4 regions of the Bradyrhizobium sp. LB14.3 genome follow, and region 2 is predicted to be linked to each of the others. Evidence: predicted binding sites of a transcription regulator. Region 2 holds the regulator's gene; each other region holds the start of a gene.
The links. Region 2 encodes PhoB, which activates phosphate uptake and scavenging genes when phosphate is short. Its sites were predicted from a motif close to TGTCATNNANCTGTCAT; they were not measured.
Positions count from the first base shown of each region.

Region 1: the regulator PhoB is predicted to act here: its motif matches at 989-1,005, upstream of phnC (phosphonate ABC transporter ATP-binding protein).
Region 3: the regulator PhoB is predicted to act here: its motif matches at 1,169-1,185, upstream of phnF (phosphonate metabolism transcriptional regulator PhnF).
Region 4: the regulator PhoB is predicted to act here: its motif matches at 1,414-1,430, upstream of ABIB00_RS05220 (RNA degradosome polyphosphate kinase).

Region 1 is NZ_JBEPQT010000004.1:197,117-199,314, forward strand. It holds gene ABIB00_RS11045 (alpha-D-ribose 1-methylphosphonate 5-triphosphate diphosphatase) at 1-260, opposite strand, end outside; gene ABIB00_RS11050 (LbetaH domain-containing protein) at 257-943, opposite strand; gene phnC (phosphonate ABC transporter ATP-binding protein) at 1,127-1,936, shown strand; gene phnD (phosphonate ABC transporter substrate-binding protein) at 1,998-2,198, shown strand, end outside.
Region 2 is NZ_JBEPQT010000001.1:480,263-482,460, reverse strand. It holds gene pstB (phosphate ABC transporter ATP-binding protein PstB) at 1-35, shown strand, start outside; gene phoU (phosphate signaling complex protein PhoU) at 47-763, shown strand; gene phoB (phosphate regulon transcriptional regulator PhoB) at 779-1,489, shown strand; gene ABIB00_RS02240 (GcrA family cell cycle regulator) at 1,619-2,131, opposite strand.
Region 3 is NZ_JBEPQT010000004.1:201,630-203,827, reverse strand. It holds gene ABIB00_RS11090 (carbon-phosphorus lyase complex subunit) at 1-17, opposite strand, end outside; gene phnH (phosphonate C-P lyase system protein PhnH) at 22-630, opposite strand; gene phnG (phosphonate C-P lyase system protein PhnG) at 635-1,099, opposite strand; gene phnF (phosphonate metabolism transcriptional regulator PhnF) at 1,219-1,947, shown strand; gene phnE (phosphonate ABC transporter, permease protein PhnE) at 1,980-2,198, opposite strand, start outside.
Region 4 is NZ_JBEPQT010000002.1:314,676-316,873, reverse strand. It holds gene ABIB00_RS05220 (RNA degradosome polyphosphate kinase) at 1-1,340, opposite strand, end outside; gene ABIB00_RS05215 (P-loop NTPase family protein) at 1,469-2,146, opposite strand.

The DNA.
Region 1 (2,198 bases), on a different contig from region 2:
GCCTGGCGGTCACTGTCGGCGAGCGCCACATCGATCGGGAAGTCGACACCGGCACGCGGCATCATCTGCCGCTCGAAGGCATCGCCATGCAGATCGACGATGCCGGGCAGCACCAGCAGGTTGCGCGCGTCGATCGCAAGCCGCGTCCGGCCGCGAGAAGCGTCGAGCTGCGCAATGTCCGTTCCGGATATGAGAAGTGAAGTCTCGACGAGCTCGGAGCCGATCAAGGTCCGGCCGCCTTCAAGGAAAATGTCTGTCACGCGACCGCGCTTCGTTTGTTGCTGCCAAGAGGACTGTCGAGAGAACTGTCGAGAGAACTTCCCCGTGCTTCATATGTCGAGAGGAAATCTTCAATCCCGAGCTTGCGGAAATCGGGCAGTGCTTCACGCAATTTGTCGTGATCCCAGTCCCACCAGGCGAGCCTGGCGAGCCGCCCGGCGATCTCTTCCGAGAACCGGCGGCGGACGATGCGCGCCGGATTGCCGGCGACGATGGTGTAGGCCGGCACGTCCTTGGTGACGATGGCGCCTGCCGCGATCACCGCGCCGGTGCCGATGTTGCGGCCCGGCAGCACGATCGCGCCATGGCCGATCCAGACGTCATGGCCGATATGGATGTGATGCTGGCGCCGCCAGTCGAAGAATTCCGTATCGTCGCTCTCGCCTTCGAAGTAGGCGCTCGAACGATAAGTGAAGTGCGCCTGCGTGGCGCGGTGCATCGGGTGATTGCCCGGATTGATCCGTGTCATCGCCGCGATCGAGCAGAATTTTCCGATGGTGGTGTAGGTGATCTGGGCGTCGTTCACGACATAGGAGTAATCGCCCATCGTCACGTCGTGCAAAATCGTGCGCGCGCCGACCTCGGTGTAGGCCCCAAGCCTGGTGTCGTACAGCCTGGCCGAGGGATCGATGGTCGGCTGGACCGAAAGAGTTTTGGCGGCCATGTTGCATCCGAACGAGAGGGCGGGCATTTCTCTTCGAGCGGCTTGATGACAATGTCATGACGACGCGATGACAGGGGATGAACAGGCGATGAGGTGTGTAGGATCGCCGCACCGCAACGCGCGTGTCACACAAGTGTCAAGCGCCGGCGTTAGCGGTGGGCCCAAGCTACTCTGGAGCCCTGCATGCTGGTGGTTGAAGGTCTGACGTGTCGCTTCGGCGTGAAAGCCGCGGTGGACGACGCTTCGTTTCAAGTTTCCCCCGGCGGCTTCGTCGGCGTGATCGGGCGATCCGGCGCCGGCAAGTCGACCCTGCTGCGGACCATCAACCGCCTGGCGACGCCGGCGCAGGGCCGCATCCTGTTCGACGGCATCGACGTCACGGCGCTGCGCGGCAAGGCGTTGCGGCAGTGGCGGGCACGTTCCGCGATGATCTTCCAGCAGTTCAACCTGGTCGGCCGGCTCGACGTGCTCACCAACGTGCTGATGGGACGACTCGCGACGATGCCGACCTGGCGCTCCCTGACGCAGACCTGGCCCGAGCAGGACAAGGTGCTGGCGATGTCCGCGCTCGAGCAGTTCGACATCGCCCCGCTCGCGGCCCAGCGTGCCGACCAGCTCTCCGGGGGCCAGCAGCAGCGCGTGGCGATCGCCCGCGCGCTGGTGCAGCAGCCCGACATCATCCTCGCCGACGAGCCGATCGCCTCGCTCGACCCGCGCAATACCAAGATCGTGATGGATGCGCTGCTGCGCATCAACAAGCATTTCGGCATCACCGTGCTCTGCAATCTTCACTCGCTCGATCTGGCGCGCAGCTATTGCGACCGCCTGATCGGCATGGCGCAGGGTCGCGTGGTGTTCGACGGCGCGCCGGCTGAGTTGACCGATCACGTTGCGCGCGAGCTCTACGATCTCGAAGCCGCCGAAATCATGGGCGGCATGCCCGCGCCGGTGCTCCAGGGCGTTCCGGCACTTGGAACGGCGGCCGCCGCCTGAGCCGTGCCTGTTTGGCTTTCAGTTCTTGCGTCAACCGACCCCAACCGATGAAGAGGCTATCATGATCACTCGTAGACTAGTTCTCGCCGCCGCGCTCGCGTTCACGACCTCAGCCTCCGCCGACGACTGGAAAGCCAAATATCCTGAACTGACCTTCGCGGTCATTCCGGCGGAAAACGCCTCGGGCGTTACCGAGCGCTGGGCGCCGTTCATGAATTATCTTTCCAAGGAACTGGGCGTGAAGGTCACGCTGCGCATCGCC
Region 2 (2,198 bases):
GCACGCAGGATTACATCACCGGCCGGTTCGGCTGAGGAGACGCGACATGGGTTCTGAACATACCGCAAAGGCCTTCGATACCGACCTCCAGGAACTCACCCGGCTGGTTGCCGAGATGGGCGGCATCGCCGAGCGCATGATCGTCGATTCCGTCGACGCGCTGATCCGCCGTGACGTTCCGCTCGGCCAGCGCGTCGTCACCATCGACACCGAGCTCGACGCGCTGCAGAAGCGCATCGAGGAGCGCGCCGTGCTCACTATCGCCCGCCGTCAGCCGATGGCGGTCGATCTGCGCGAGATCGTCGGCGCCATGCGCGTCGCGACCGATCTCGAGCGCATCGGCGACCTCGCCAAGAACATGGGCAAGCGTGTCGCGGCGCTGGAGACGGATTTCCATCCGCTCAAGCTGTTCCGCGGCCTGGAGCACATGACCGACCTCGTGCAGCAGCAGGTCAAGTCGGTGCTGGACGCTTATGCCGCACATGATTTGCCGGCGGCGATGGCGGTGTGGAAGGGCGACGAGGAAGTCGACGCCATCTGCACTTCGCTGTTCCGCGAGCTCCTCACCTACATGATGGAGGATCCGCGCAACATCTCGTTCTGCATCCATTTGATGTTCTGCGCCAAGAACATCGAGCGGATCGGCGATCACGCCACCAACATCGCCGAGACCGTCTTCTACATGATCGAGGGCCAGGCGATCACCGACAAGCGGCCGAAGGGCGATATGACGACCTTCGCCACCTCGATACCGAACACCTAGGGAGCAACGACCCAGATGGGCGCACGCATTATGGTGGTTGAGGACGAGGAAGCCCTGACCGAGCTTCTCCGCTACAACCTCGAAGGCGACGGCTATGACGTCGAGACGGTCATGCGCGGCGACGACGCCGACACCCGTCTCAAGGAGCACATTCCCGATTTGATCGTGCTCGACTGGATGCTGCCGGGCCTGTCAGGCATCGAATTGTGCCGGCGGCTTCGCACCCGTCCCGAGACCAAGCAGCTCCCGATCATCATGCTCACCGCGCGCGGCGAGGAAAGCGAGCGGGTGCGGGGTCTTGCGACCGGCGCCGACGATTACATCGTCAAGCCGTTCTCGGTGCCGGAGCTCCTGGCGCGCGTGAAGGGCCTGCTGCGGCGCGCAAGCCCCGAGCGGCTCGCCACCGTGCTCGCCTTTGGCGACATCGAGCTCGACCGCGACAAGCGCCGCGTGGCGCGCTCGGGCCGGCCGATCGATCTCGGCCCGACCGAATATCGCCTGCTGGAGTTCTTCCTGGAGCATCCGGGGCGGGTGTTCTCGCGCGAGCAACTGCTCGACAGCGTCTGGGGCCGCGACATCTACATCGACGAGCGTACCGTCGACGTGCATATCGGCCGCCTGCGCAAGCTGCTCAATCTCGGCCGCGAGCAGGACCCGATCCGCACCGTCCGCGGCGCCGGCTACGCGCTGGATGATCGTTTTGCCAAGGCGGAGCAGCAGGCGTAACTCGCTTCAAGCTCCGCCGTCGTTCCGGATCGACACGCGCTTTTGGCACGCTTGTCCGGGACGACATCAAGTGGGCCGAGGCGTCATCGTGTGACGGCGCCGCCCTTGCAGTCAGCTAAATCCGCTAGCTCAGCGCGGGCTCGGCTTCACCGGTGCGCGGCGCCGATCCGACGCCGGCTGATACGCGACGCGCGAGTGTTGTGCGCAATAGGGCAGGCCGGACAGCGCCTTGCCGCCGCAGAAGAAGAAGTCCGGGGTCGAGGGATCGCCGACCGGCCAGTGGCAGGTCGCCTCGTTCAGCTCGAGCAGCGTCAGCCGCTGGCTCATCGGCACCACGTTGTCGTAGGTGACCGGTTCGGCCTCCACTTCGACCTCGAAGGCCTGTGCCAGCGCGGTGTTGCCGCGCGAGATCGGGCGGGTCACCCGCATCATATGCTGCGCGGGGCGCGCCTTGCGCGGCCGGGGCGCTGCCGATGAAGGGCTCTTGGCGCGACCCGACAGGCCGAGCCTGTGCACTTTGCCGATCACGGCATTGCGGGTCACATTACCGAGCTCAGCCGCGATCTGGCTGGCCGAAAGTCCGGCCTCCCAGAGCTTTTTAAGCTGCTCGACGCGATCATCGGACCAGGTCAAAACTGTCATTGCACCCTTTCCCTCGCTGCCGGCCTGCCATCCTGGCGCCTCGCAGCGAATGCCTAAGCCTTTAAAA
Region 3 (2,198 bases), on a different contig from region 2:
TTGACTGCGACATACATGCGGCTAGCTTCCCTTGTTCACGACACGCGTGGTGCGGGGGATCGCAACCACGGCGTCATCGGCGACCAGCACCACATCGGTGCCGCGCGGAAACAGCGTCTCATTGACACGCAGGCGCTCGAACAGGTCGAACGGCCTGATCGAGGCCTGGAGCGTCGCGACACCGTCGATGCCGGGGCCGCGCAGCTCGAAGCTGCGCCCCGAGTCCAGGCTCTCGACCTGAAGGATCAATGTGGTCGAACGATCCGGATATTCGCTGGTGCCGAGCGCGAAGCGCTCGAGCGAAGGCAGTGCTCCGCCGTCGCTGATCAGCGCGAAGCCTGCGATCGAGGAATCCTGCACCACCGGCGCGCCGGTGTGGAACTTCAGCCATTTTGTCACGTCGGTGCTTTCCGACATGCGCGCATCGAGCCAGAGCGGCGTGTCGTGGTCGAACAGCGTCAGCGCGATCGCGGCGGTGCCGCGCATCATGATATGAGGCGCTCCTGATGTCGGCACGATGCGCTGGACCGACCCCGGCCGCGCCATCGCGTCCATGACCGAACGAAAGGTCGATTGCGCCGACAGCACCTTGTCAGCGAACCCCGGCGGCAGTTCCGCAATCGTGGTCATGATCTCACCCTTCACCGCGCACCATGGTGTAGAAATCAACCTTCGTCGCGGCGGTCTCGGCCGCCGCCTGCTTGCGCCTGACCATAAGCTGCTCACGCAACGGCGCGATAATTTCCCGCTCCACCGCGCCGCCGAAATCGCTGGACTGCACCAGCGCATCGCACAGCGCGATCAGCCGCGCCTTCTCACCGTCGCGACCGAGCGTGTAACCGAAACCGACCTCGCCGCTCGCCAGCCTGACCGCGGCGCGCGACACCGTCGCTTCGCCGAGATTGAACGGCGCACCGTCGCCGCCGACCCGGCCCCGCAGCATGACGAGGCCGTTTTCCGGCGCGCGCAGATCCTGATGCGCCGGCAGGGCGAGAGCGCGGAGGCGAGCGGCGATCTCGCCCGCCTCCGCGTGCGCCAGCACGGCCATTGCGGCCTTGCGCCGGGCTTGCTGATTGTTGTGCTGGGTCACCAAATCCACCGAACTTGTTTGCCGAATTTGCCGAATCCAAGTTGTCTATGATACTAGACAACTTGATACGGGAGCGCCATGACTGTTTCGTGACAAAGGCGTGATTTCTGGAGTAGCTTCCCGGCCACATGAGCATTCAGGACACAGCCTCCTCGGGCGTCGCGTTGTGGCGCCTCGTTGCCGACGGCATCGAGCGCGGCATCGCCGACGGCCGCTTTGTGGCCGGCGACAAGCTGCCGGGCGAGATGGAGATCGCTGAAACCTATCGCGTGAACCGCCACACAGTGCGGCGCGCGCTGGCCGCGCTTGCCGAGCGCGGCATCGTGCGGGCCGAGCGTGGCAGCGGAACCTATGTCGAGGCGCAGAAGCTCGCCTATCCGCTGCGCTCGCGGACCCGCTTCTCCGAGATCGTCGGCGCGGACGGCCGCGAACCGCATGGCCGGTTGATCGAGGCGTCCGATGATGCCGCGACCCGCGAACTCGCGCGGGAACTTGGATTGAAGGCCGGCGCACCACTGGTGCGGATCGAAGCGATGCGCCTCGCCGACCGCACGCCGATCTGCGTCTCCACCACCTGGCTGTCGGCGGAATTGTTTCCGGGGGCGGGCAATGTATTCGCCGCGACGCGCTCGATGACGAAACTGCTCGAGCATTACGGCGTCCGCGACTATCGGCGCGGCGCGACCCGCATCACCGCCGGCATCGTCGACGCAACCGACGCCGCACGGCTCGATCTGGCGCTGGGACGTCCGATCCTGGTGGTCGACGCGACCGACCACGACCTCGACGGCAAGCCGCTGGTGACCAAGCATTCGCGCTTCGCCGCCGAGCGGGTGGAATTTCTGGTGGAGTCGTAGCAACCATGAAATGGAGGCTACGGTGTCTGCGATTAAGCCACCGCCCTTCGCCCGATGATGGCGAAGCGCAGCTTGCTTGAGACGAAATCGATCGCGGCGACTGCCACCAGGATCATCAGGATCAGGAACGACACCTTCTGCCATTCCAGCACGCGGATTTGCTCAGCGAGCTGGAGCCCGATGCCGCCGGCGCCGACGATGCCGATGATGGTGGCCGAGCGCGTGTTCGACTCGATGAAATAGAGTACCTG
Region 4 (2,198 bases), on a different contig from region 2:
TCGAGGAAGCCATAGACGACCTGGACGCCGGCGCGTTCGAGATCGCGCGCCCAGCGGATGTTGGCCTCTTCGTCGAAGCGCGCCTTCAGCTCGATCAGCGCGGTGACGGATTTGCCGGCTTCGGCGGCTTCCACAAGCGCGCGCACGATCGGCGAGTTGCTGGAGGTGCGGTAGAGCGTCTGCTTGATGGCGACGACGTCGGGGTCGCGCGTCGCCTGCTGGAGAAACTGCACCACCACGTCGAAGGATTCGTAGGGATGATGGACGACGAGGTCCTTCTGCCGGATCGCCGCGAAGATGTCGCCGCCGTGCTCGCGCACGCGCTCGGGATGGCGCGGGACGTAAGGGGTGAATTCGAGATCGGGCCGGTCGAGGCGGGTGAGCTGCGAGAGCTCGTTCATGGCCAGTACGCCGTCGACCAGCAACACCTCGTCGTCGGCGGCCGATAGCGCATGCTGCACGAAGCTGCGCAGCTGCTCCGGCATCTTGGCGTCGATCTCGAGCCGGATCACCGACCCGCGGCGGCGGCGCTTCAGCGCGGTCTCGAATAGGCGGACGAGATCCTCGGCCTCTTCCTCGATCTCGAGCTCGGAGTCGCGGATGATGCGGAAAGCGCCCTGGCCTTGAAGATTGTAGCCGGGGAACAGGCGGTTGATGAACAGCGCGGTGGCCTGCTCCAGCGAGATCAGCCGGACGACCTTGCCGTCAGCCGGCAGGCGGATGAAGCGGTCGATCTTGCCGGGCATGCGGATCAGCGCGTTCATCTGCTTGCCGTCGGCGGCGCGCGTGAGTTGGAGCGCGATGGTGAAGCCGAGGCTCGGAATGAACGGGAAGGGGTGGGCCGGGTCGATCGCGAGCGGTGTCAGCAGCGGAAACACGTTGCTGAGGAAGTAGTCCTCGACCCAGGTTCGCTCCGCCTTGGTGACCTCCTTGCCCTCGACCAGAACGATGCCCTCGTTGGCCAACGTGCCGCGCAGGTCGCGCCAGATCGCCTGCTGGTCGGAGGCCAGTTGCGAGACGGTCCGGTTGATAAGCGCGAGCTGCTCGGACGGCGTCAGGCCATCGGGGCTGCGTTCGGCAATGCCCTCGCGCACCTGGGCCTTGATGCCGGCGACGCGGACCATGAAGAACTCGTCGAGATTATTCGCTGAAATCGACAGGAATCGCACCCGCTCCAGCATGGGGTGGCTGGCATTGACCGATTCCTCCAGGACGCGGCGGTTGAAGTGCAGCCAGGAGAGCTCGCGATTGATGAACCGCTCGGGGCTCGATGCGATCGCCGGATGGCCCTCGGCTTCCGGAGCTTTTTCTTTAACTTCAACAGCTTGCGCAGAGTCCATCAGAAATCGATCCATCCAGTTCGCCCAAATTTGCGACTTATGCGCAAAACCGTCGGGAGCTTGTGTTAGAGCGATGACGTTTCGATGACATTGATGTTCCGCTGCCGGGCCGCGTCAAGCCGCCTTGGTCAGACATCCCGCAAGAGCTCGGCGGCCAGGGCCCGGGTGACGGGACGGCCGAGGCGCAGGGCCTCGCTGTCCAGCAGCTCCACGGCCTGCCGGGCGGCGGCCGAGGACCGCTCCAGGCGGGTAGCGAGGTAGCTGACCACGCTCTCGTCCACGGCGAGCTGGCGGTCGGCGCAGAATTTGACGATCAGGCCGCGGAAGAGCTGGTCGTCAGGCGGCAGCAGCGCGATGACAGGCACGGCGCGCAGCCGCGAGCGCAGGTCGGGCAGCTCGATCTCGAGCGATGCCGGCATCTGGCGCCCGGTGAAGAGGACGTAGGCGTCGTCCTCGCGGGCCAGGTTCATCAGATGGAACAAGGCGCGCTCGTCAAATTCCCTGACCTTGGGATCCTCGACCACCAGCGCGCCGGTGACGAGCGCACCCGGGACGGCTTCGGCGGTCAGCGCATTGGCGGTGGTCGAACGGGCGCCCGAAGCCTCGGACCAGATCGCGGCGAGATGGCTCTTGCCGCTCCCTTCCGGGCCGGCCAGCCACATGATCCGGTTCGGCCATTCCGGCCAGGCGTCGATGAGGGCAACACCGGCGGCGTTGGCGGGGCCTTCGAGGAAATTGTCCCGGCTCAGGCTCTCCGCATGCGGAAGCGAAAACGCCAATTGTCGGGGATGAACGCGGCCTGGCACGCTTGCTTTGCTCCGTGCCGGCGTGCCGGCTTCGTTTGAGGAGATGCGACTT